3 regions of the Pseudomonas sp. Stari2 genome follow, and region 2 is predicted to be linked to each of the others. Evidence: riboswitches for the same ligand, from Rfam matches in the RefSeq annotation. Region 2 holds a riboswitch; each other region holds the start of a gene.
The links. A riboswitch is a leader RNA that binds a small molecule or an ion and turns the genes downstream of it on or off. The one in region 2 is predicted to bind cobalamin.
Positions count from the first base shown of each region.

Region 1: linked by a shared signal. The riboswitch ahead of cobO (cob(I)yrinic acid a,c-diamide adenosyltransferase) and the one ahead of NH234_RS14085 (CbtB domain-containing protein) in region 2 are both predicted to bind cobalamin.
Region 3: linked by a shared signal. The riboswitch ahead of NH234_RS17115 (TonB-dependent receptor plug domain-containing protein) and the one ahead of NH234_RS14085 (CbtB domain-containing protein) in region 2 are both predicted to bind cobalamin.

Region 1 is NZ_CP099760.1:2,069,990-2,076,776, forward strand. Features, by position in the region: gene NH234_RS09530 (sorbosone dehydrogenase family protein) at 1-1,187, opposite strand, end outside; gene NH234_RS09535 (hypothetical protein) at 1,253-1,837, opposite strand; cobalamin riboswitch at 2,004-2,229, shown strand; gene cobO (cob(I)yrinic acid a,c-diamide adenosyltransferase) at 2,310-2,921, shown strand; gene NH234_RS09545 (cobyrinate a,c-diamide synthase) at 2,918-4,213, shown strand; gene bluB (5,6-dimethylbenzimidazole synthase) at 4,210-4,860, shown strand; gene cbiB (adenosylcobinamide-phosphate synthase CbiB) at 4,857-5,765, shown strand; gene cobD (threonine-phosphate decarboxylase CobD) at 5,758-6,768, shown strand; gene NH234_RS09565 (cobyric acid synthase) at 6,765-6,787, shown strand, end outside.
Region 2 is NZ_CP099760.1:3,120,503-3,127,289, reverse strand. Features, by position in the region: gene cobW (cobalamin biosynthesis protein CobW) at 1-330, opposite strand, end outside; cobalamin riboswitch at 429-639, opposite strand; cobalamin riboswitch at 1,360-1,583, shown strand; gene NH234_RS14085 (CbtB domain-containing protein) at 1,705-1,902, shown strand; gene NH234_RS14080 (CbtA family protein) at 1,914-2,615, shown strand; gene NH234_RS14075 (cobalamin biosynthesis protein) at 2,612-3,025, shown strand; gene cobM (precorrin-4 C(11)-methyltransferase) at 3,117-3,863, shown strand; gene nfuA (Fe-S biogenesis protein NfuA) at 3,911-4,495, opposite strand; gene NH234_RS14060 (acyltransferase family protein) at 4,585-5,586, opposite strand; gene NH234_RS14055 (fatty acid cis/trans isomerase) at 5,654-6,787, opposite strand, start outside.
Region 3 is NZ_CP099760.1:3,797,908-3,804,694, reverse strand. Features, by position in the region: gene NH234_RS17130 (alpha/beta hydrolase family protein) at 1-983, opposite strand, end outside; gene NH234_RS17125 (ABC transporter substrate-binding protein) at 1,103-2,014, opposite strand; gene NH234_RS17120 (ferredoxin) at 2,011-2,370, opposite strand; gene NH234_RS17115 (TonB-dependent receptor plug domain-containing protein) at 2,370-4,307, opposite strand; cobalamin riboswitch at 4,399-4,605, opposite strand; gene NH234_RS17110 (LysR family transcriptional regulator) at 4,640-5,548, opposite strand; gene NH234_RS17105 (DoxX family protein) at 5,718-6,155, shown strand; partial or broken gene NH234_RS17100 (pirin family protein) at 6,240-6,467, shown strand; gene NH234_RS17095 (hypothetical protein) at 6,516-6,674, opposite strand.

The DNA.
Region 1 (6,787 bases), 1.1 Mb from region 2:
GTCAGTACATCCACCGGTGTGCCGCTCGGCTTACCGGCGCTGAACGGCACGAAGATCACCTTGTAGCCACTGTGTGGCTTGCGGTTCCACGAGCCGTGCTGGCCGATGAATGCGCCCTCCTTGAATTGGGCCGGCAGTGTGGCGCCCTCGGCGAAGGTCAGGCCCAGTGACGCGGTGTGCGGCCCAACGGCGTAATCCGGAGCGATGGCCTTGGCCACCAGATCCAGGTTTTGTGGCTCGGCGCGGACATCGACATGCTGGCCGTAATAGCTGAACGGCCATCCATAGAAGCCGCCATCCTTGACCGAGGTGATGTAGTCCGGCACCAGATCGCTGCCGATCTCGTCCCGCTCGTTTACCGCCGTCCATAGCGCGCCGCTTTTCGGCTCCCAGGCCAGGCCGTTGGGGTTGCGGATGCCCGAAGCGAAGATTCGGTGATTGCCGGTCGCCCGGTCCACTTCCCAGATCGCTGCGCGCCCTTCTTCCTGATCCAGGCCGTTTTCGCCGACGTTGCTGTTCGAGCCGACCGTGACGTACAGCTTGCTGCCGTCCTTGCTGGCGATGACGTTCTTGGTCCAGTGATGGTTGAGCGGGCCGCCCGGCAGATCCACGACCTTGATCGGCTGGCTCTTGATTTCGGTCGCGCCGGGCTCGTAGTTGAAGCGCAACAGGCGATCGGTGTCGGCCACGTACAGATCGTTGCCGACCAGAGTCATGCCGAACGGCGAGTTAAGGTTCTGCAGGAACACCGTGCGGGTCTCGGCCACGCCATCATGATCGGCATCACGCAGCAGGGTGATGCGGTTCGGGCTCGGTACGCCGGCACCGGCGCGGCCCATGACTTTTTTCATCACCCAGCCGCGTATGCCTTTGCCATCGTCCGGTTTCGGCGGTGCATTGGTTTCCGCCACCAGCACATCGCCGTTGGGCAGCACGTAGAGCCAGCGCGGGTGATCGAGATTCTCGGCAAACGCCGCTACCTGAGTGCCTGCCGCTGGCGTCGGTTTCGCGCCGGCCGGCCAGCCGATCGCCGGGGCGATGTTCACAGTCGGGATCAGGGTCTTGTTCGGTTCGGGCAGTTTGGGGGACGGGCCGGTGCCGTCCGAGACTTGCAGGCTGGAGGATTCACCACAGGCGGTGAGCCCTCCGGCGAGTGCGATGACGAAAACGAGGTGGGGCTTGCGCATTACTGATCTTCCCTATGAATGCATTCTTAGTCATAGAGAAGCGCACAAGCCCGATGGTTCAACCCTCAGCCGCGGGCTTCCTTGAAAAGCACGGCAATGCCGGGGTGATAGTTGCCGGCTTCGCTGCGCAATTTGCGGTAGGCGTAGGGAAAGTACCAGGCGACGGCGCAGGTGTGCTCCTTTTGCAGGTCGTCGACCATGTCCTGCAGTTCTTCCGGGCTGGCGCTGTGCTGGGCTTTCTGTGGGGCGACGAACAGGCAGCCGAGTTTGAGATCGCTGGCGTAGCTGATGCGCTTGGCGTCGGCGGTGATATCGGCCAGGGCCTGAGTCAGATTCAGGCTGTTGACGCGCGGCCAGCGCTGGGTCGCCTGAATGTAGGCGCGATCTTCGGCGCCTGCCAGGAACAGGTCGGCGCGGGCATTGCGTTCGCCTTCCTCGTTCTGCTTGCGGGTGGCGGTGTCACGCAGGGTCACCAATTCGGCCATCCAGGCGGCGGCTGACAGCAGGCCGAGGTTGGCTTTTTCGTCATGCCAGTAAGGCGCGTCATTGTCGCCGCGCACGGCGTTGTAGCGGTCGATACAGTCAAACCAGCGTTCCAGCACCGGGCGCAGGAATTCCAGCCGCGGATTGCTGATGATCATGCCTTGCATGGTGCTCTCCCTTGTTATTGTGATGTGCTCTCTGCAGTCAAAAAGCATGGCTCTTTGATATCACTGCTGACAGTGTGGCACAAGATTGGCGTCAGATAATTGATCGACGGCAGTTATTCGCTTTCAGGGAGCCTCTTCATTTGACGCTCCACCCCCAACCCTCTAACCTTCGCGGCTTGTTTCAGGTGCTCTGTGACCGCTGTCGACAGAGTGAAACAGGGAAGCCGGTGAGGAGGGTCTTCACGCGAAGAGCCATCACGATCCCGGCGCTGCCCCCGCAACGGTAAATGAGTGAAAGCTGCGTCGGATGCCACTGCTCAAAGCGGGAAGGCGCGCAGCCTGGTGCAAGCCGCTCATGAGCCCGGAGACCGGCCTGATCCATCCAGCGGCGTCACGGTGGGCGATGCCAGGCTTGTTGCCGTCTATTCTTGTGCCTGCCCGCCGTTATCCAGCCTCAACGGAGAGCTCCCCCATGACTGATTCCCCTGAACGCGACGAGCGCCACCTGGCGCGCATGCAGCGCAAAAAAGCCGTGATCGACGAGCGCATCGCCAACTCGCCCGACGAATGCGGCCTGGTGCTGGTGCTCACCGGCAACGGCAAAGGCAAAAGCAGCTCGGCGTTCGGCATGCTCGCCCGCGCCATGGGCCACGGCATGCAGTGCGGCGTGGTGCAGTTCATCAAGGGACGCAACAGCACGGGTGAAGAGCTGTTCTTCCGCCGCTTCCCCGAGCAGGTTCGTTTTCATGTGATGGGCGAAGGCTTTACCTGGGAAACCCAGGATCGCCAGCGCGACATCGCCGCCGCCGAAGCGGCATGGGAAGTCTCCCGCGAGCTGCTGCGTGATCCGTCAATCGGTCTGGTGGTGCTCGATGAACTGAACATAGCCCTCAAGCACGGTTACCTCGACCTCGATCAGGTGCTCAGCGATCTGCAGGCCCGTCCGCCGATGCAGCACGTTATCGTCACCGGTCGCGCCGCCAAGCCGGAAATGATCGAGATGGGCGACACCGTCACCGAAATGGGCATGATCAAGCACGCCTTCCAGGCCGGTATCAAAGCGCAGAAAGGCGTCGAACTTTGAATCAACCACGTCACTGCCCGGCGGTACTGATCGCCGCGCCGGCCTCCGGCCAGGGCAAGACCACCGTCACCGCCGCGTTGGCGCGTCTGCACCGCAATCAGGGGCGCAAGGTTCGCGTGTTCAAGTGCGGCCCGGACTTTCTTGACCCGATGATCCTCGAGCGCGCCAGCGGTGCGCCGGTCTATCAATTGGACATGTGGATGGTCGGCGAGCAGGAAAGTCGTCGTCTGCTGTGGGAAGCCGCCGCTGAAGCGGATCTGATCTTGATCGAAGGCGTGATGGGCTTGTTCGATGGCACGCCGTCGAGCGCCGATCTGGCGCGGCATTTTGGCGTGCCGGTACTCGGCGTGATCGACGGCACGGCCATGGCCCAGACCTTCGGCGCCTTGGCGCTGGGCCTGGCGCGCTATCAGCCGGACTTGCCGTTCGCCGGCGTGCTGGCCAACCGCGTTGGCACAGTGCGTCACGCGCAGTTGCTCGAAGGCAGTCTGACTGAAGGCCTACGCTGGTATGGCGCGTTGTCCCGGGAAACCGGGATCGAACTGCCAAGTCGCCACCTCGGTCTGGTGCAGGCCAGCGAACTCAATGACCTCGACGTGCGCCTCGACGCCGCCGCCGAAGCGCTGGCTGGCACTTGCGAGGTAGCGCTGCCACCGGCCGTGGAATTCGCCGCGCCTGAAATCGGCAGGACCGAAAGGCTGCTCGAAGGCGTGCGAATCGCCGTCGCCCGCGATGAAGCTTTCGCCTTTACCTACGGCGCCAGTCTCGATTTGTTGCGGGCGATGGGCGCGGAGCTGAGTTTCTTCTCGCCGATCCGCGATACGCAATTGCCTGACGCTGACAGTTTGTACTTGCCCGGCGGTTATCCGGAATTGCATCACGTTGCCTTGTCGCAGAACACCGACATGCTCCGTGCGATCCGCGCGCATCACGCCGCCGGAAAACCGTTACTCGCCGAATGTGGCGGCATGCTCTATCTGCTGGATTCGTTGACCGATGTCGAAGGCACCCGCGCTGATTTGGTCGGCCTGCTGAGTGGCGATGCCGTGATGCAGAAACGTCTGGCCGCGCTGGCCTTGCAAGAGGTCGACATGCCGGAAGGCCAGTTGCGCGGCCACACTTATCACCATTCCCTTACCACCACCGAACTGGCACCCATCGCCCGTGGCCACAGCCCCAATGGCGGGCGCGGCGCAGAAGCGGTGTATCGGGAAGGTCGGATGACCGCTTCGTACGTGCATTTTTACTTCCCGTCGAATCCGTCGGCGATTGCCGCACTGTTGGTGCCATGACCGACAACGCCTTCACTGAAACCGAGCGCGAAGCGGTCTACCGCGCCATCGCCGAACGCCGCGACATGCGCCACTTCAGCGGTGGCACGCTCGAGCCGGAACTGTTGCGCCGATTGCTTGAGGCTGCACATCAGGCACCGAGCGTCGGCCTGATGCAGCCGTGGCGCTTCATCCGTATCAGCGACCGCGCCTTGCGTGGCCAGATCCAGAACCTTGTTGAAGAAGAACGCGTGCGCACCGCCGAAGCCCTCGGCGAGCGCAGCGACGAGTTCATGAAGCTCAAGGTCGAAGGCATCAACGACTGCGCGGAAGTGTTGGTCGCGGCGTTGATGGACGATCGCGAACGATACATTTTCGGCCGTCGCACGCTGCCGGAAATGGACATGGCCTCATTGTCCTGCGCGATCCAGAACCTGTGGCTGGCCGCGCGCGCCGAAGGCCTGGGCATGGGCTGGGTGTCGCTGTTCGAGCCGCAGGCACTGGCCGATCTGCTGAAACTGCCGGCCGGGGCCAAGCCGCTGGCGGTGCTTTGCCTGGGGCCGGTCAAGGAATTCTATCCGGCGCCGATGCTGGTACTCGAAGGGTGGGCGCAGGCGCGTCCGCTCAACGAGCTGCTGTATGAAAATTTCTGGGGAGTGAGTCAATGAGTGTGGCGTTGCTGAGTGTCGCCGCAATTGCGCTGGACGCGCTGCTGGGTGAACCGAAACGCTGGCATCCGCTGGTGGCGTTCGGCAATTTTGCCGGGCGCATCGAGCAACGTTTCAATACCGGAGGGCGCGGCTGGCGCAGCCATGGTGTCACCGCGTGGGTGATCGCGGTGTTGCCGCTGACCCTGCTGGCCACCGCGTTTTCCTGGGCGCCGTATGTGGGCTGGATCGTCGAGATTCTTGCGCTGTATTGTGCCCTCGGCATGCGCAGCCTGGGTGAGCACGTCGAGCCGGTCGCCAAGGCCCTGCGCAGCGATGATCTGGAGGAGGCGCGCAAGCGAGTGGGTTACCTGGTCAGCCGCCAGACCAGTGAACTGGACAGTACCGCCGTCGCCCGCGCTGCCACCGAATCGGTGCTGGAGAACGGCAGCGATGCGGTGTTCGCCGCGATCTTCTGGTTTGTCGTGGCTGGTGCGCCGGGCGTGGTGCTCTATCGCCTGAGCAACACCCTCGACGCGATGTGGGGTTACCGCAACGAACGTTTCGAGCGTTTCGGCTGGGCCGCGGCAAAGATCGACGACGTCCTCAACTACATTCCTGCACGTTTGGTGGCGTTGACCTACGCGCTGCTGGGCAAGACCCGACTCGCGCTGAAATGCTGGCGCACCCAGGCACCGAAATGGGACAGCCCGAACGCAGGCCCGGTGATGGCCGCCGGCGCAGGTGCCTTGGGCGTCCAGTTGGGCGGGCCGGCGATATACCACGGTGAGCTGCACGAGCGTCCGCAACTGGGCGAGGGCATGCCAGCCGACGCCGATTCCATCGATCGCGGCTGGCAATTGGTCCAGCGCGGGGTATGGTTATGGCTGCTGATTCTCTGCGTGGGGGCTGAATTCTATGCTTGAGCACGGTGGCCGGCTGCGCAGGGCGGCGCTCGAATACGGTATCGCGGAAGAAGACTGGCTCGACCTGTCCACCGGCCTCGCGCCGTGGCCGTTCCCGGTCCCGGACATCCCGCTGCGGGCGTGGGCGCGCTTGCCGGAAACCGATGACGGCCTGGAGCAGGCAGCGTGCGACTACTACGGCGCCGCGCAAGTGCTGCCGGTAGCCGGTTCGCAGATGGCCATTCAGTTGCTGCCGCGACTGCGCCGGGCCGGCAAGGTCGGTGTGCTGTCGCCGTGTTATGCCGAGCATGCCGAGGCCTGGCGGCGCAGTGGTTACATCGTCCGCGAAGTGCTGGAGCAGGAAGTCGATTTCTTCCTCGACAGCCTCGACGTGCTGGTGGTGGTCAACCCGAACAATCCCTCTGGCCTGAACCTGACTCCGGCGAAGTTGCTCGACTGGCACGCACGGCTGGCCCAGCGCGGCGGCTGGCTGGTGGTCGATGAAGCGTTCATGGACAACACCCCGCAATTGAGCCTGGCGCCGCATGCCCATCAGGTCGGACTGATCGTGTTGCGTTCGTTCGGCAAGTTTTTCGGTCTGGCCGGTGTGCGGCTCGGGTTCGTACTGGCCGAGCGCAAGTTGCTCCGTTTACTGGCCGAGCAGGTGGGGCCCTGGGCTGTCAGCGGGCCGACCCGCGTGCTGGGGCAGGCCTGCCTGCAAGACACCGAAGGCCACACTCGTCAGCGAATCCGCAGTGATGAAGCCAGCGAGCGTCTGGCTGCGTTGCTCGAACGCTACGGCTTCAAGCCTCAGGGTGGCTGTGCGCTGTTCCAGTGGCTGATCACCGAGCATGCTCACGCACTTCACGAATTCATGGCTCGTCGCGGCATCCTCCTGCGTCTCTTCACGCACAACAGCAGCCTGCGTTTCGGTCTGCCGGCCAATGCGGCCGATGAGGCGCGTCTTGAGCAGGCCCTGCAAGCGTTCGCCGTGCACCGCTCTATGGAAAAGACACCCGCATGACCACTTTAATGGTGCAAGG
Region 2 (6,787 bases):
GGCCAGGCCCGAGGTTTCGATCAGGATGTGGTCGAGGTCGCCGCGACGGGCTACCAACTCGCGCATCACCGGGAAGAACTCTTCCTGAACGGTGCAGCACAGGCAGCCGTTAGCCAGTTCGTAGACTCGGCCGGTGGCTTCTTCTTCAGTGCAGCCGATGGTGCACTGCTTGAGGATTTCACCGTCGATGCCCAACTCGCCAAATTCGTTGACGATCACCGCGATGCGGCGGCCCTGAGCGTTGTCGAGCATGTGCCGCAGCAAAGTGGTTTTACCCGAGCCGAGGAAACCGGTGACGATGGTGACGGGGAGTTTGGCCAGTGTTTTCATCGGATGCCCTTTGGCAAGGTGGCGGGCATACGGGACGAGGCCGGCAACGCGTGTGCGTGCCTGGAGAGTTCGCCACCGGATCACCCCGCCCGGTTGAAAGTGAGAATCTGTGACGAGGCAGGTCTCCTGGCTGACGGTGTTCGGGCCTTGGCCCGGTATTCGCTGCGCCTTCCCGCTGGCTCTGGATTGAGTTGGCAGTGGCGTAGCAGCGAACGGCACCGTTCACAGTTGCGGGGGCAGCCGCGGCTTGGACCGCGTTCCCTTCTTAGCTTCGGCGTGGGCCGAAGAACCTCGAAAGCGCAAGGCTACGCAGGGTGTGGGGATGGGTCAATGGTTCGTGGAGTTTGGGAACGAGAGCATATCCGTTGCTTCGGGTGCTGCCGCTGGCGGTTTCGCTCTTACAGCGAGTCCCTTTTTCAAACGCCAAAAAGGAACCAAAAGGCTTTTGCCCCGGCGTACGGCACTTCGCCTAGGCTCAGTGTTCCCTCGCTACGGTGTCCATCAGGGGGCATCGCCTCCGGTTTGCTTCGCTGCACCTCCTCTCGATGTATGCGGCTTCGCCGCACGGCGCTACGCGCCTACCCCCTGATGAACACCTCCGCTCGGCCTGCCGAAGGGGCAAAAAATCAAAAGCCAGAGCCAGAGCAAAAGCCAGATCAAAAGCCCCTCACCACGATGAGCGTTAGCTCAAGTACCGCTTTTGATCTCAAGGCCCATCGGCAGGCTGAGTGGAGGGATTGATTCGGGGTGGGAGCGCAGCGACCGTTTGGCGAAGCCAAACACATCGAGAGGAGGTGCAGCGAAGCAAACCGGAGGCGATGCCCCCGGATCGATCCCGGAGCGAAGGAACCCCGAGCCTCAGCGAGGGGCCGTACGTCAGGGTGAAGCCTTTTGGGTTACCTTTTCGGCGTTTGGAAAAGGTGACCCGCCGTAAGGGCGGAACCCTAAGTGGCCATAACCGCAGCAACGGATATGCCCACAAAAACGGATATGCCCACAAAATTGACTAAATTCCCCAACCCATGCTCTCCTACACAACTTGTTACGGGTGCCCTTCACAGGGTGAAACGGGAAACCGGTGAATCATGTGCTTTACTCTAAAGCCATGTCAGTCCGGTGCTGCCCCCGCAACGGTAAGCGAGCGAAGCGTCAGATCCACTGTGCCCACGGGCATGGGAAGGTGACGCTTGTGCAGGTCGGCAGACAGCCACCCCTCGTGAGCCCGGAGACCGGCCCGCAACACACAGTGCGCATCCTGCGTCACTGAACATAACAAACCCGCGGTGGGCGGGCGCTGTTCGAACCCCTGCGTGCCCGACTCGCAGGGGTTTTCATGCGCACCGTTCACCCGCTGACACACCAGAGGGAAGCGCCATGTCGATCATCAGCAGCACCGGCAGCAACACGGACAAAATCTCCAGCACCACCACCCTGAGCCAACGCCTGACCGCTGCGATCTTCGCGTCGATCCTGGGTGCCAGCCTGGTCTACTTCGCCGGTTTCTCGCACATCGAAGCGGTTCACAACGCCGCGCACGATACCCGCCACAGCGCTGCGTTCCCGTGCCACTGAGACCTGACGACATGATCAAGCGTATTGCGCAGACCGCAGGTTTCACCGGCCTTCTGGCCGCCCTGCTTCTGACGTTGCTGCAAAGCTTCTGGGTATCGCCGCTGATTCTTCAGGCCGAGACCTTTGAGAAAGCCGAACCGGTGGCCGAAGTCCACGAACACGCCTCCGGTACCGCCACCCACACCCACGATGCCGAAGCCTGGGAGCCGAAAGACGGCTGGCAGCGCGTGGTTTCCACCACCGGCGGCAATCTGGTCGTTGCCGTGGGTTTCGCCCTGATGCTGGCCGGTCTGTACACCCTGCGTGCGCCGACCAAGACCTCGCAAGGCCTGCTCTGGGGGCTGGCCGGTTATGCGACTTTCGTGCTCGCCCCGACACTGGGCCTGCCGCCCGAGCTGCCGGGCACCGCCGCCGCCGACCTGGCATCGCGCCAGATGTGGTGGATCGGCACCGCCGCGTCAACCGCTGTCGGCCTGGCGTTGATCGCGTTCGGTGGCAACTGGCTGCTGAAGATCCTCGGCGTAGCGATCCTTGCTGTGCCGCACGTGATCGGCGCTCCGCAACCGGAAGTGCACTCGATGCTTGCTCCGGTAGCACTGGAAGCCCAGTTCAAAATCGCTTCGCAGCTGACCAACGTGGCGTTCTGGCTGGCCCTCGGCCTGATCAGCGCCTGGTTGTTCCGCCGCAAAAGCGATGGTCAATACCACGCATGACCGATGACAGCGCAGCGCCGACCCTGGTGGTCGGCCTGGGCTGCCAGCGCGGCTGCCCGGCCAGTACGCTGCGCGCCTTGCTCGACCAGGCCTTACAGGCCCATCGCATCGAACTCGAAGCGGTCAAGGCTTTGGCCAGCATCGACTTGAAACGCGACGAACCCGGCCTGCAGGAACTGGCGGCTCAACTGGCGCTGCCGTTGCTGTACTTCAGCAGCGAAGAACTGGCCAGTTATCAGCAACGACTGAGTCACCATTCACAGATCGCCTTCGAACGCACCGGTTGCTACGGCGTGGCGGAAAGCGCTGCATTGGCGCTCGCCGAACAGCTGATTCAAGCCCCGGCAAAACTGCTGATATCCCGGCAAAAATACGCCCAGGCCACACTGGCATTGGCCGGCGCAGCGTAAATTTCCGATAATCCCCGCTTTCGATCATGAGCGTTCTTCATCTGAAGCGCTCTTGAAGCCTCGACCTGCCCTACTTTCACAGGATCCAACGATGACCGTTTACTTCATCGGCGCCGGCCCCGGCGATCCGGAATTGATCACCGTCAAAGGCCAGCGGCTGATCCGCAGCTGCCCGGTGATCATCTACGCTGGTTCACTGGTGCCGGCGGCGGTGCTGGAAGGTCATTCGGCTGAAACCGTAGTCAACAGCGCCGAACTGCATCTGGAACAGATCATCGACCTGATCAAGACCGCCCACACCAAGGGCCAGGATGTGGCGCGAGTACATTCGGGCGATCCGGGCCTGTATGGTGCCATCGGCGAGCAGATTCGTTATCTGCGCGAGCTGCAAATCCCGTTCGAAATCATCCCCGGTGTAACGGCAACCGCCGCCTGCGCCGCGCTACTGGGCGCCGAACTCACCCTGCCGGACATCTCGCAAAGCGTGATCCTGACCCGTTATGCGGACAAGACTGCGATGCCTGCCGGCGAAGAACTGGGCAACCTGGCGCAGCACGCAGCGACCATGGCGATTCATCTGGGGGTCAATCATCTGGAGAAGATCCTCGCCGAGTTGCTGCCGCACTATGGCGCGGACTGCCCGATCGCCGTGATCCACCGGGCGACGTGGCCGGATCAGGATTGGGTCGTCGGGACGCTGGAGGACATTGCCGAAAAGGTTGCCGACAAGGGCTTTCGGCGTACAGCACTGATTCTGGTCGGGCGGGTGTTGGGCAGCGATCACTTCAGTGAATCGTCACTGTATCGCGCGGGGCATGCACATTTGTATCGACCATAAAAAACGGCGCTCACGGGGCGCCGTTTTTTTATGCCGCAGCGAACGCCTTAGTAGTAGGCGTTTTCTTTCTGCGTGTGGTCGGTCACGTCGCGAACGCCCTTGAGCTCCGGAATGCGCTCGAGCAAGGTGCGTTCGATGCCTTCCTTCAGGGTCACGTCCGCCTGGCCGCAGCCTTGGCAACCGCCGCCGAACTGCAGCACGGCAATGCCGTCTTCAACCACATCGATCAGGCTGACCTGACCGCCGTGGCTGGCGAGCCCCGGGTTGATTTCGGTTTGCAGGTAATAGTTGATGCGCTCGTTGATCGGGCTGTCGGCGTTGACCATCGGAACCTTGGCGTTTGGTGCCTTGATGGTCAGCTGGCCGCCCATGCGGTCGGTGGCGTAGTCGACGACGGCATCGTCGAGGAACGCTTCGCTGAACGAGTCGATGTAGGCAGTGAAGCTTTTCAGCCCCAGCGCTGTGTCTTCAGGTTTCTCTTCGCCCGGCTTGCAATAGGCAATGCAGGTTTCGGCGTACTGGGTGCCAGGCTGGGTGATGAAAACGCGGATGCCGATGCCCGGGGTGTTCTGCTTGGACAGCAGATCGGCCAGGTAATCATGGGCGGCGTCGGTAATGGTAATAGCGGTCATGGAAACTCCTCGCAGGCTTGGGCGGAGTTTACGCCAATCGGCGCGCGGCACAAAGTCCCAGTATTTACGTAGGAATAGTTCGCAATCGCCTAATCCGCTGGTTTGCCGTCGATTCGCGTTCTAAGCCATTGATAACTGCGCTTTTCTACCCATTGATAACTCAACCAGGAGCCCACGCCAATCGCCACGGCACACGGGAGGAACATCAAATATGGATTGATCCCATAGCGATGTGCCAGAAATCCGCCAGCAGATAACACCAGAACATGCATCAGATAAACCGAGTAGGAACAGTCGCCCAGCAGCTTGAGCACACGGTTGCGTTCGACATGCAGCTCCAGCGCCATACACGCCATGACCAGCACCGCACTCGGAATCCCCCAGTTCAGCAACCGGGGCGATGGCGGCAGATAATAGATCGCCAGTAACGCCGCGCCGATCACCGTCAGCGCCATCCACAAACCCTGTCCGATCCAGCCCCTGCGATACAGCATGCCGATACCGATGCCGAGCAGAAATTCATAGACGATATCCGAACGATAGAACTCACTGACCCAGCCAAACCCGGTCCAGGCCTGGCACACGGTGAACAGCAACGCACCAACCACCAGCAAGCGGACGTTCAACCGGAACAGCAATGCCCATGCAAACAGCACGTAGAACAACATTTCATAATTGAGTGTCCAGCCGACATTCAGGGTCGGATAGATCCCGTAGCCGCCGGGGTTTTCCGTCGGGATAAACAGCAACGACAGGAGCAAATGACGCCAGTCCACCGTCTGATCCGGCAGCAGCGGTCGGGTAAACACCACCAGTAATGCCATCAGCACGGTGTAGAGCCAATACGCCGGGACAATGCGAAACAGTCGATACAGCAGAAACCGCGCCGGTGGCAGCGCCTTCCCTTCGGTGGACAGAAAAATCACCAGCCCGCTGATCACGAAAAAGATATCGACGCCCACCGCGCCTTTGTCGATGAACAGCTGCCCTATCGGCCCGCGCGCCTTGAAGTCGAAGAAAATCTGCATGAAGTGATGGCAGACCACCGCCCACGCGGCGAGCGCTCGCAGGGCCTGCACTGAAATCAACATCGATGGCGCTCCCGATCCCGTCCTACACAGGATTGGGACAGCGGCCATTGATCAAACGATCAAACGATCAAAGATTCTCGTACCGGTTCATATCCAGCACGCCCTCTTCCACCGGGTCGGTTTCGTGGATGTACTGGCTCAGGTCATGGAAATAGAACCAGAACTGCGGATGGCTGCGACGAATGCCCCAGCGTTCGACGATCTTCTCGAACTGCGGTGCATCCTTGGCGCTTTCCATGGCATCGACAAACGCCGGAACCTGATCCGCCGGGATGTTGAACATGAAGTTCGGATAACTGCTGAGCACGCCCGGATAAATGGTCAGGGTATCGAGCCCCGGCTGATAGCGCAGCGATTCACCGAGCAGGAACGCCACGTTGCTGTGGGCGCGGTTGCGCAGCAGGCTGTAGACCTCACGCTTGCCGCTGCGGGTTTCGATGCGCAGCATCGTCGCTTCCGGCAATTGATCGATCACCTTCAGACCGGCTGCAGGACGCGCCGTCAGGCGGCTCAGGGCCTGTTCGGCGTTTTGCAGCGCCGGGTCGATGTTCGGCCGCGAGCAGTAGGCATCCACGCAGCGGTTGATCGGATCGGGCCGCGCGTTGAGGTCGCCGTAGCGAGCGAGCAACTGCATGGCGAAATCGTGTTTCGGGTCTTTTTCGTCGAGTTTCAGCGCGGTTGGCTTGTCGTCGTCGATGGACTCGTAATCCAGCCACATCTTGAACTGGCCGCTGCTCTGATACCAATCGTCGAGGTAATCCTCGCGGGAATCGGCCGGCATCAGGCGCAGGAAGTTCTGTTCGGCGCCATTGCGGATCAAGTCGAAGTACAGCCGTGTCTGCGCCTGATGGGAGACGTTGCCGAACACATCGAAGTTGACTGCCAACTGGTAGTAAGTGCGTTCCAAAAGCGGATAGTCGAACAGCCACATGGTTTGTGGCACTTCACCGATCAGGCCTTTGGTCACCGAGGCGCTGTCGAAGTGGCGGAAGATACTCAGCAGCGCATTGTCGTTACCCGCCCACAGGGTCGACCAGCTCGGCGCCGGCAGTTCGGCGTAGCTGTCCCGGCGCAGGGCTTCGTACTTGTTGCGCTTGTTGCGATAGTCGTGCCACAGGCTCAGGACGCTGCCGACATCGTCGTTCTGCCCCGGCATCGCCAGCAACGGTGTGGCCTGGCCGCGATAATTCGGGTCGGTGAT
Region 3 (6,787 bases), 680 kb from region 2:
TGGATCATCTCACGCGAACGACCGCCGCCATCCCCGCAAATGATGCCGTCACCCGGCGAGTCTTCTTCAAGCAACGCCACTGCGCCGGCCTTGCACGATGCCATGAAGCTGAAATGGCTGGCGTCGCTGATCTCGACATACTGCGACGATGCCGGAGGCAGCCGCTTGGCGAGATCGGCCGACTCCAGTTGGGCTGGCAGGTCCTCGGACGGCACGCCAGCGCCAATCACCAGCGTCGGAACCGGCAGTTCAGCGAGGCTTGCATCGGTCATCCCGCGTGACAGGCCCAGGTCCAGTGAAACGATCGCGCCGACGCGTTTGTCGCTCAAGTCCGCGCTCATCCGGCCTTTTGATTCTGGCGTATTGGCGACGTTGATCGTCTTGTAGACCGAGCAACTGGCCAGCTTTTGATGGGCTGCGCAGTCCTTCGCAAAGCGCTCGGGGTCGAAACGTGAGCCGGCGAGTTCGAGGGCAGTCCAGCCGCCAAGCGAATGGCCGGCTACCGCAATTCGACGCATCGAAACGGCACCCAGTTGCTCGGGCCGAGTGGTCACTGCATCAATGACGCGGCTGATGTCGGCAGGTCGTTGCCACAACTGGGCAGCCGCTTGAGGACTGCGGTCATGTGTCGTGGTGCCGGGATGGTTGACCGCCGCCACGATGTAACCCTGACGGGCCAAGGCTGTGGCCAGCCACGCCTGGTTGCTCCAGTTCCCTCGGTAACCGTGTGAAAGCACCAGTAACGGATGCTCTCCGGCAGTCGGTGGTGCATCGCGCACGGCGGACGTCCCGACAAACACAATATCGTCTGCAATCAACTGCGGGGTGGCGGTGGTCCTGGCGGGATACCAGACGACCATCTCCAGCGGACGGTCGTTGTGTGCATCCGGCAGTGTGGAGGTCCGGAAACCGATGGGGTTTTCGTCAGCGTTTGCGCTGGTCGAAAGGCAGATCAGAAGCAAGAGGCCGAAAGCTTTTTTCATTGTTTTTCTCTTCCTTGATCAAAGTGAGCAAACGGGACGTTTGCCCAGCCGTTCTACCAGTCTTACGGGATAACCGTCTCGTCATTTATTGCCGTTCCGGATAAATCTCGTGTTGATGTTCAAGGCAAGGCCCTGAGCCGCTCTGCCAACTCCAGCGCCACCCGACCGCTGCTGACGGTCGGCAACAGATGCGTAAACGGAATATCGATCATCCGCCCCTCACGCACGGCCCGCAGGGTCGACAGCACTGGATCCTGCATCAGCAACTGACGTTTGCGGCTGGCCGGTGACCATTGGGCATCGGCCAGCAGGATCACGTCGGGGTCCGTGGCAAGCAGGGTTTCGCGGCTGACGGTCACCCGGTATTGGTTGATGTCGGCGAACAGGTTTCGTGCCCCGGCGGCGGCCAGCAGATTGGTAACAAAACCACGCCGGCCTTCGCTGTCGAGTCCGTTGACCTCGCTGTCTAGGTAGAACACTGACAGCGGCCTGTCCAGGTGGGTTAAAGCCTTGGCCTTTTCCAGATCGGCATCCATTGCATCGCTCAGTTCCCGAGCGCGCTGCTGCTTGTGCAGCAAGGCACCGAGGGTCGAGAGGTCGTTGTGGATGAGTTCGAAGTAATCCAGCGAGTGTCCGTTGCAGGCCGACTCCAGCAAATACGAAGCCACGCCGTTGCGCTCCAGTCCGCTGCGTGACGTGACGCCGTTGCCAAACGCCGTGGCGAAGCCGCCGACCACGAGATCCGGTTTCTGCGCGTACAGCACTTCGCTCGATGGATAGCGGGGCGAAATCACCGGCACGCCGAAGTACTCGGATTGCGGCGTACCGGTGTCATCCAGATAGGCGACGCCGGCCAGCGCCGGGCCGGCGCCCAACGCCAACACAAGATCGGCCGCATGCTGGTTGAGCGCAACAATCCGCGACGGTGGCGACACCGGCAGGTGCCAGGTCTCGCCACAATTGCGATAATCATCTGCCAGAACCGGCGAAGTGCAGAGCAGGGCACCCGCCAGAAAACACAGCCTTCTCATGAGCGCTCCTTGATCAACAGATCCTCGACCACCTCGCCGCCCACCAGGTGCACTTCGACCAGCCGTTGCGCATCCGCGTGGCTGCGCACGCCATACCAGCAGGTCTCCGGATACACCGTCATGACCGGCCCCAGGTTGCACGGGAATTGACAGTGCGTGCGGGTCAGCAAAACGCCGCCGGGGGTCTCGATGCGGTCATGGGCCAGCAAGTGCCGACGCAGGGTTTTCCATAGCTGCAAGGCGCCGCGCTGGGTGCAGCGCGGGCCGGTGCAGAGGAATACGTGGCGGGCATGGGCGGGAACATGCGACCAGTCCGGGTGCGTGTCGACGCCGTCGATGGTTTTGATTTCAGCCATCAGAAACGGTACGTGTAGCGCACTTCGGAGGTGAACGGCCGTCCGAGGTTGTCGACGTTGCTCGAACGGCTGGTGACGTAGTCGCGGTCGAACAGGTTTTCCACCAGCAGGCTCAGGCGATGCTGATGGGCACCGTCGAGATAGCGATAAGCGTCGGCATCCACCACGGAGTAATGGCCGTACTCGACCTGCTTCGAGCTGATCACATCGCGGATATAGCGGATCGCACTGCCGGCGCCCCACATCCGGTCAACCGACTCGTAACCGATGCGGGAACGAGCGAAGAAGCTCGGAACATCGTTGAGTGTGACGCCGGCACGCGACTCGGTGAGGTTGCGGGTCATGTCCGCTTGCAGGCTCCATTGCGCGTTGAGCGCCAGTTTTGCGTCCGCCTCGAAACCACGCATCTGTATCCGCCCCTGGCCATTGACCCACTGAATGTCGTCGAGAGTAATCAGGTCATCGATCTTGCGTTTGAACAGGGTGACGCTGGCGCTGAACTCGCGATCGAGCAGCAAGCCTTTGTAGTCGAGGCCGAGTTCGGCGTTGCGACTTTTCTCTGGTTTCAGGTTGCGGTTGCCCAACTCGTCGCCCGGTTCGTTGACGAACAGTTGCTCGGCGTTCGGCAGTTTGTAGGCGGTGCCGTACTGGCCGCGCAGTGCCCAGTGTTCATTGAGGTCATACAACGAAGTGAGCATGCCGATCGTTGCGCTGTCGCCGCCGCTCATGGCTTCGTGACGAATACCGATGCTCGGATGCCAGTCGGGCAGGGCGTCGATCTGCGGGCGCATTTGAGTATAGAGCGCGTGGGCTTCAGCCTTGTCATTGTCGATGATCAGCACATCGTCCTGGCCCTTGAACCATTGGTTGTCCGTGCCGAACACCAGCACATGGCCGCCGGGCAATTCGGCCTTGCCTTCGGCCTGCACACCCCAGTCGGTGAAGCCCCAATAGTCGTTGTGGTTGATGGTTTTTACACCGCCATCGGACGTGTTGTTGATGCGCGTGTAGCGGGTATCCCAGTCGTTGATATGGCCTTTGACGAAGTAGCTCAGGCGTTCGTTGACGTTCTGTTCAAAGGTCGCCGTGGCGATCTGCTGGATACGGTCGTTGGTGGTCTTGTGGTTGTCCACCGGGCGGGCGAAGTCGAGGTTGGCGTCAGCGTACTGGTAGAACAGTTCCAGGCGCGCGTCATCGCCAAAGGACTGAATCGCCTTGCCGCCGAAGGTGGTGACTTCGTAGGCGCGCTTCTTTTCGCTGTCGTTCTTGATGTCGCGATTGCGAAACGGCTGATAGCCGTCCGAGACGTTATGGCTGACGTAGGCCAGCAAGCCCAGGTCGCCGAAACCGTTGGTGAAGATGTTCTCGACCCGCGCATCCTCGGTGGTGCCGCCGAATGTATCCACGCCCATGTTCACTTCGCCGGAGGCTTTGCGACTTTGCGGGCTACGAGTGACGATGTTGATCACGCCGGACACGGCCTGGGTGCCGAACAACAGACTTTGCCCACCCTTGAGCACTTCGATGCGTTCGATGGCGTTGGCCGGCAGGGTGTCCAGATACAGGCCGCCGTACAGGCGATTGTTCAGGCGCACGCCGTCGAGCAGGATCAGCGTGTCATCGTTGCGCCCACCCAGCAGCGAATAGGTGCCGTAGTCGAACGGGCCGTTTTTCGGCGCGACGTACAGGCCGGGAATGAACATCTGCATGACGCGGGTGACATCGGCGCTGGGGCCGGCGCGTTCGATCTGCTCACGGGTGACGACCTCGACCTTGCTGCCGAACTGCGCCATGTCCGCCACCGTGGTGGACTCCACCGACGGCGCGGAAACGATTTGCTGGGTGAGTTCGAGCGGTGCATCATCCGCCAGCAGCAGGGGGCTGAACAGGCAGCCGAACAACAGGGATGGAGCCGGAGTGTTGAAAGGTCGAATCATTGTCTTCTCGAAAGGATCTTCGCAGAAGAGCATGCAGGAGAAGGCATCGCGCACACGCCGACACCGGCCCATGCCCGCCCACCGCAGGAGTTTGCCAAACAGAATTTCAGGCCGGTCTCCGGGCTCGCGCGTATGGACGCTTTCACCTTCCCATGGCCGTCTGGCCACAGTGGTGTATCGAAAGCATCACGCGCCTACCGTTGCGGGGGCAGCACCGGACTTGTTCGAAAAGAACGTACCGGTTTCCCGTTTCACCCCATGCACGGCGGCATGGGACACCTGAAACAGGGCGGCATCTGAACATCCGGATGGGCGCTCGTCAACTTGCCGGATCAAGCCTCGCGCGTATTCTGCTGAACGAAACGCTCGATCAACCACCGCGCCGCCGGCCCCGGTGGCACATCGGTGCGGTAGATCGCGTCGAAGGTGTATTGCCCGCTGGTGTATTCCGGCAGATCCAGTTGCACCAGTCGGCCGGTATCCAGATCTTCCTGGATCATCGGCCGGGGCATGTTGCCCCAGCCGATGCCCTCGCGCAGCAGCATGTGCTTGGCACCCAGGTCCGCCAGGCGCCAGGTGCGGTTGCTCAGCACAGCGAATTCCTTGTCTTTGGTCAGTTGCGAGCGATCCGACAGCACCAGTTGCGTGTGCTCGCGCCCGGCACCCGGAACATTGCCTTCAGCGGTCGCCAACGGGTGATTCGGCGCCGCCACCGGAATCAGCTCGACGCTGCCGATGCCGATTTTTTCGATGCCGTTGATGCCGTCATTCATCGGGCCGCTGACGCCAACCACCGCGCCGCGATTGATTACCAACTCAGTCACGGCGCCGAGCGCTTCAATGTGCAGATGCAGGGCAACAGTGGGGAATTCCTCGCGAAAGGATTTCAGCGCATCCACCACGCGCTCGGCGGGCAACATTACGTCGAGTACGACATGCACTTCGGCTTCCAGCCCCTGCAGCAGGCCTTTGACCTTGGCGCGCAAGCCATGCACGCCGTTGGCGATGGTCCGGGCTTCGGCCAGCACAGTGCGGCCGGCGTCGGTGAGTTGCGGTTTGCGGGTGGTTTCACGATCGAAGAGGGTGACGCCCAGTTGCATTTCGAGATTGGCAATCGAGTAGCTGATGACCGAGGTCGCCCGGTGGAGCTTGCGCGCCGCGGCGGCAAAACTGCCGACTTCGACGACGGTAAGAAAGACCCGCAGTTGATCGAGTGTCGGTGTGCCTGGGTCGGAGATCATGTCGGTGTCCTTGAGTCGCCATGGAGGCCTATATTGGGTGAACAGCTTGCCTATTTTATCGAACGTAACGATCTAAATTAGTCGTCTATTCAGATGAGCTGTCGAGGCGCAACATTTCTTCATCCGGACGGTTCAAGTCGAACCGGACCCCATTGAAGGAAATACTCCCATGGCTACTTCTGCAAACATCGCTCAAGCAACTGCTGTACAGAACGCTTCCGACACCAAACAAGCCTCGGCTGCCTTGATCGGCCGTGTCTTGCTCAGCGTGATTTTCATCCTCTCCGGTTTTTCCAAACTCGCCGCGCCGGCCATGATGATCGGCTACATCGGCTCGGTCGGGCTGCCGCTGCCGCAAGTGGCGCTGGCTTTGGCAATCATCGTCGAAATCGGTGGTGGCCTGGCGCTGATCGCCGGCTACCGCACTCGCACCGTCGCCGCTGTGCTGGCCGCGTTCAGCGTGGTCACCGCACTGGCCTTCCACAATGCGCTGGCTGACCAGAACCAGTTCATCCACTTCTTCAAGAACATCGCCATGGCCGGCGGCCTGTTGCAAGTCGTGGCCTTCGGTGCCGGTCGCTTCAGCCTCGACGCCCGTCGCCGCTGAAAGCCGGGCGCCGCGAGGGACAGGTTCCCTCGCGGCGCTTTGCCGTTTGTTGGCCGCCCTCTGTAACAGCATCGAGTAATCATCGTGACCGTTCAGCAACACCTCCCCGGCTACACTCGCGAACCCGTCACTCACCGCGCCCTTCGCTACCGCACCAGCGGCAGCGGGCACGGCTCGATCGTGCGACGGATGAGCTCTTCGGATCTGGGCCAGTTGATCAAACCCTTCGTGTTCCTCGACCTCTTTGAAGGCGAAGCCTCGTTCATTCACAACATGCCGATGCACCCGGCGGGCGGTTGCGCGAGTATCTCAAGCAGGCGGATGGGGCGCTGCCGGTGTTCAAGTAAGCCCGGTCCCTGTTCAGGCCAGAAAACCCGCGAAGCCATCCCACAGCAGTTTCAGCGCCGTGACCACCAGCAAGCCGTAGCTGGCACGGTACATTCGGCGCTGATCCAGACTTGGATGCAGCCGCCAACCCAGCCAGACCCCGCTGGGTGCGGCGAGCAGGCTGACGAGCAATCACGTATTCATACAAATTCCAGCAACAGTGTTTGTCCAACCTGCCGATTTTTCAGCACCGCCTCAACCCTTAGCATTGTCTCCAACCCGTGAACGAACACGGTCCTCAACGA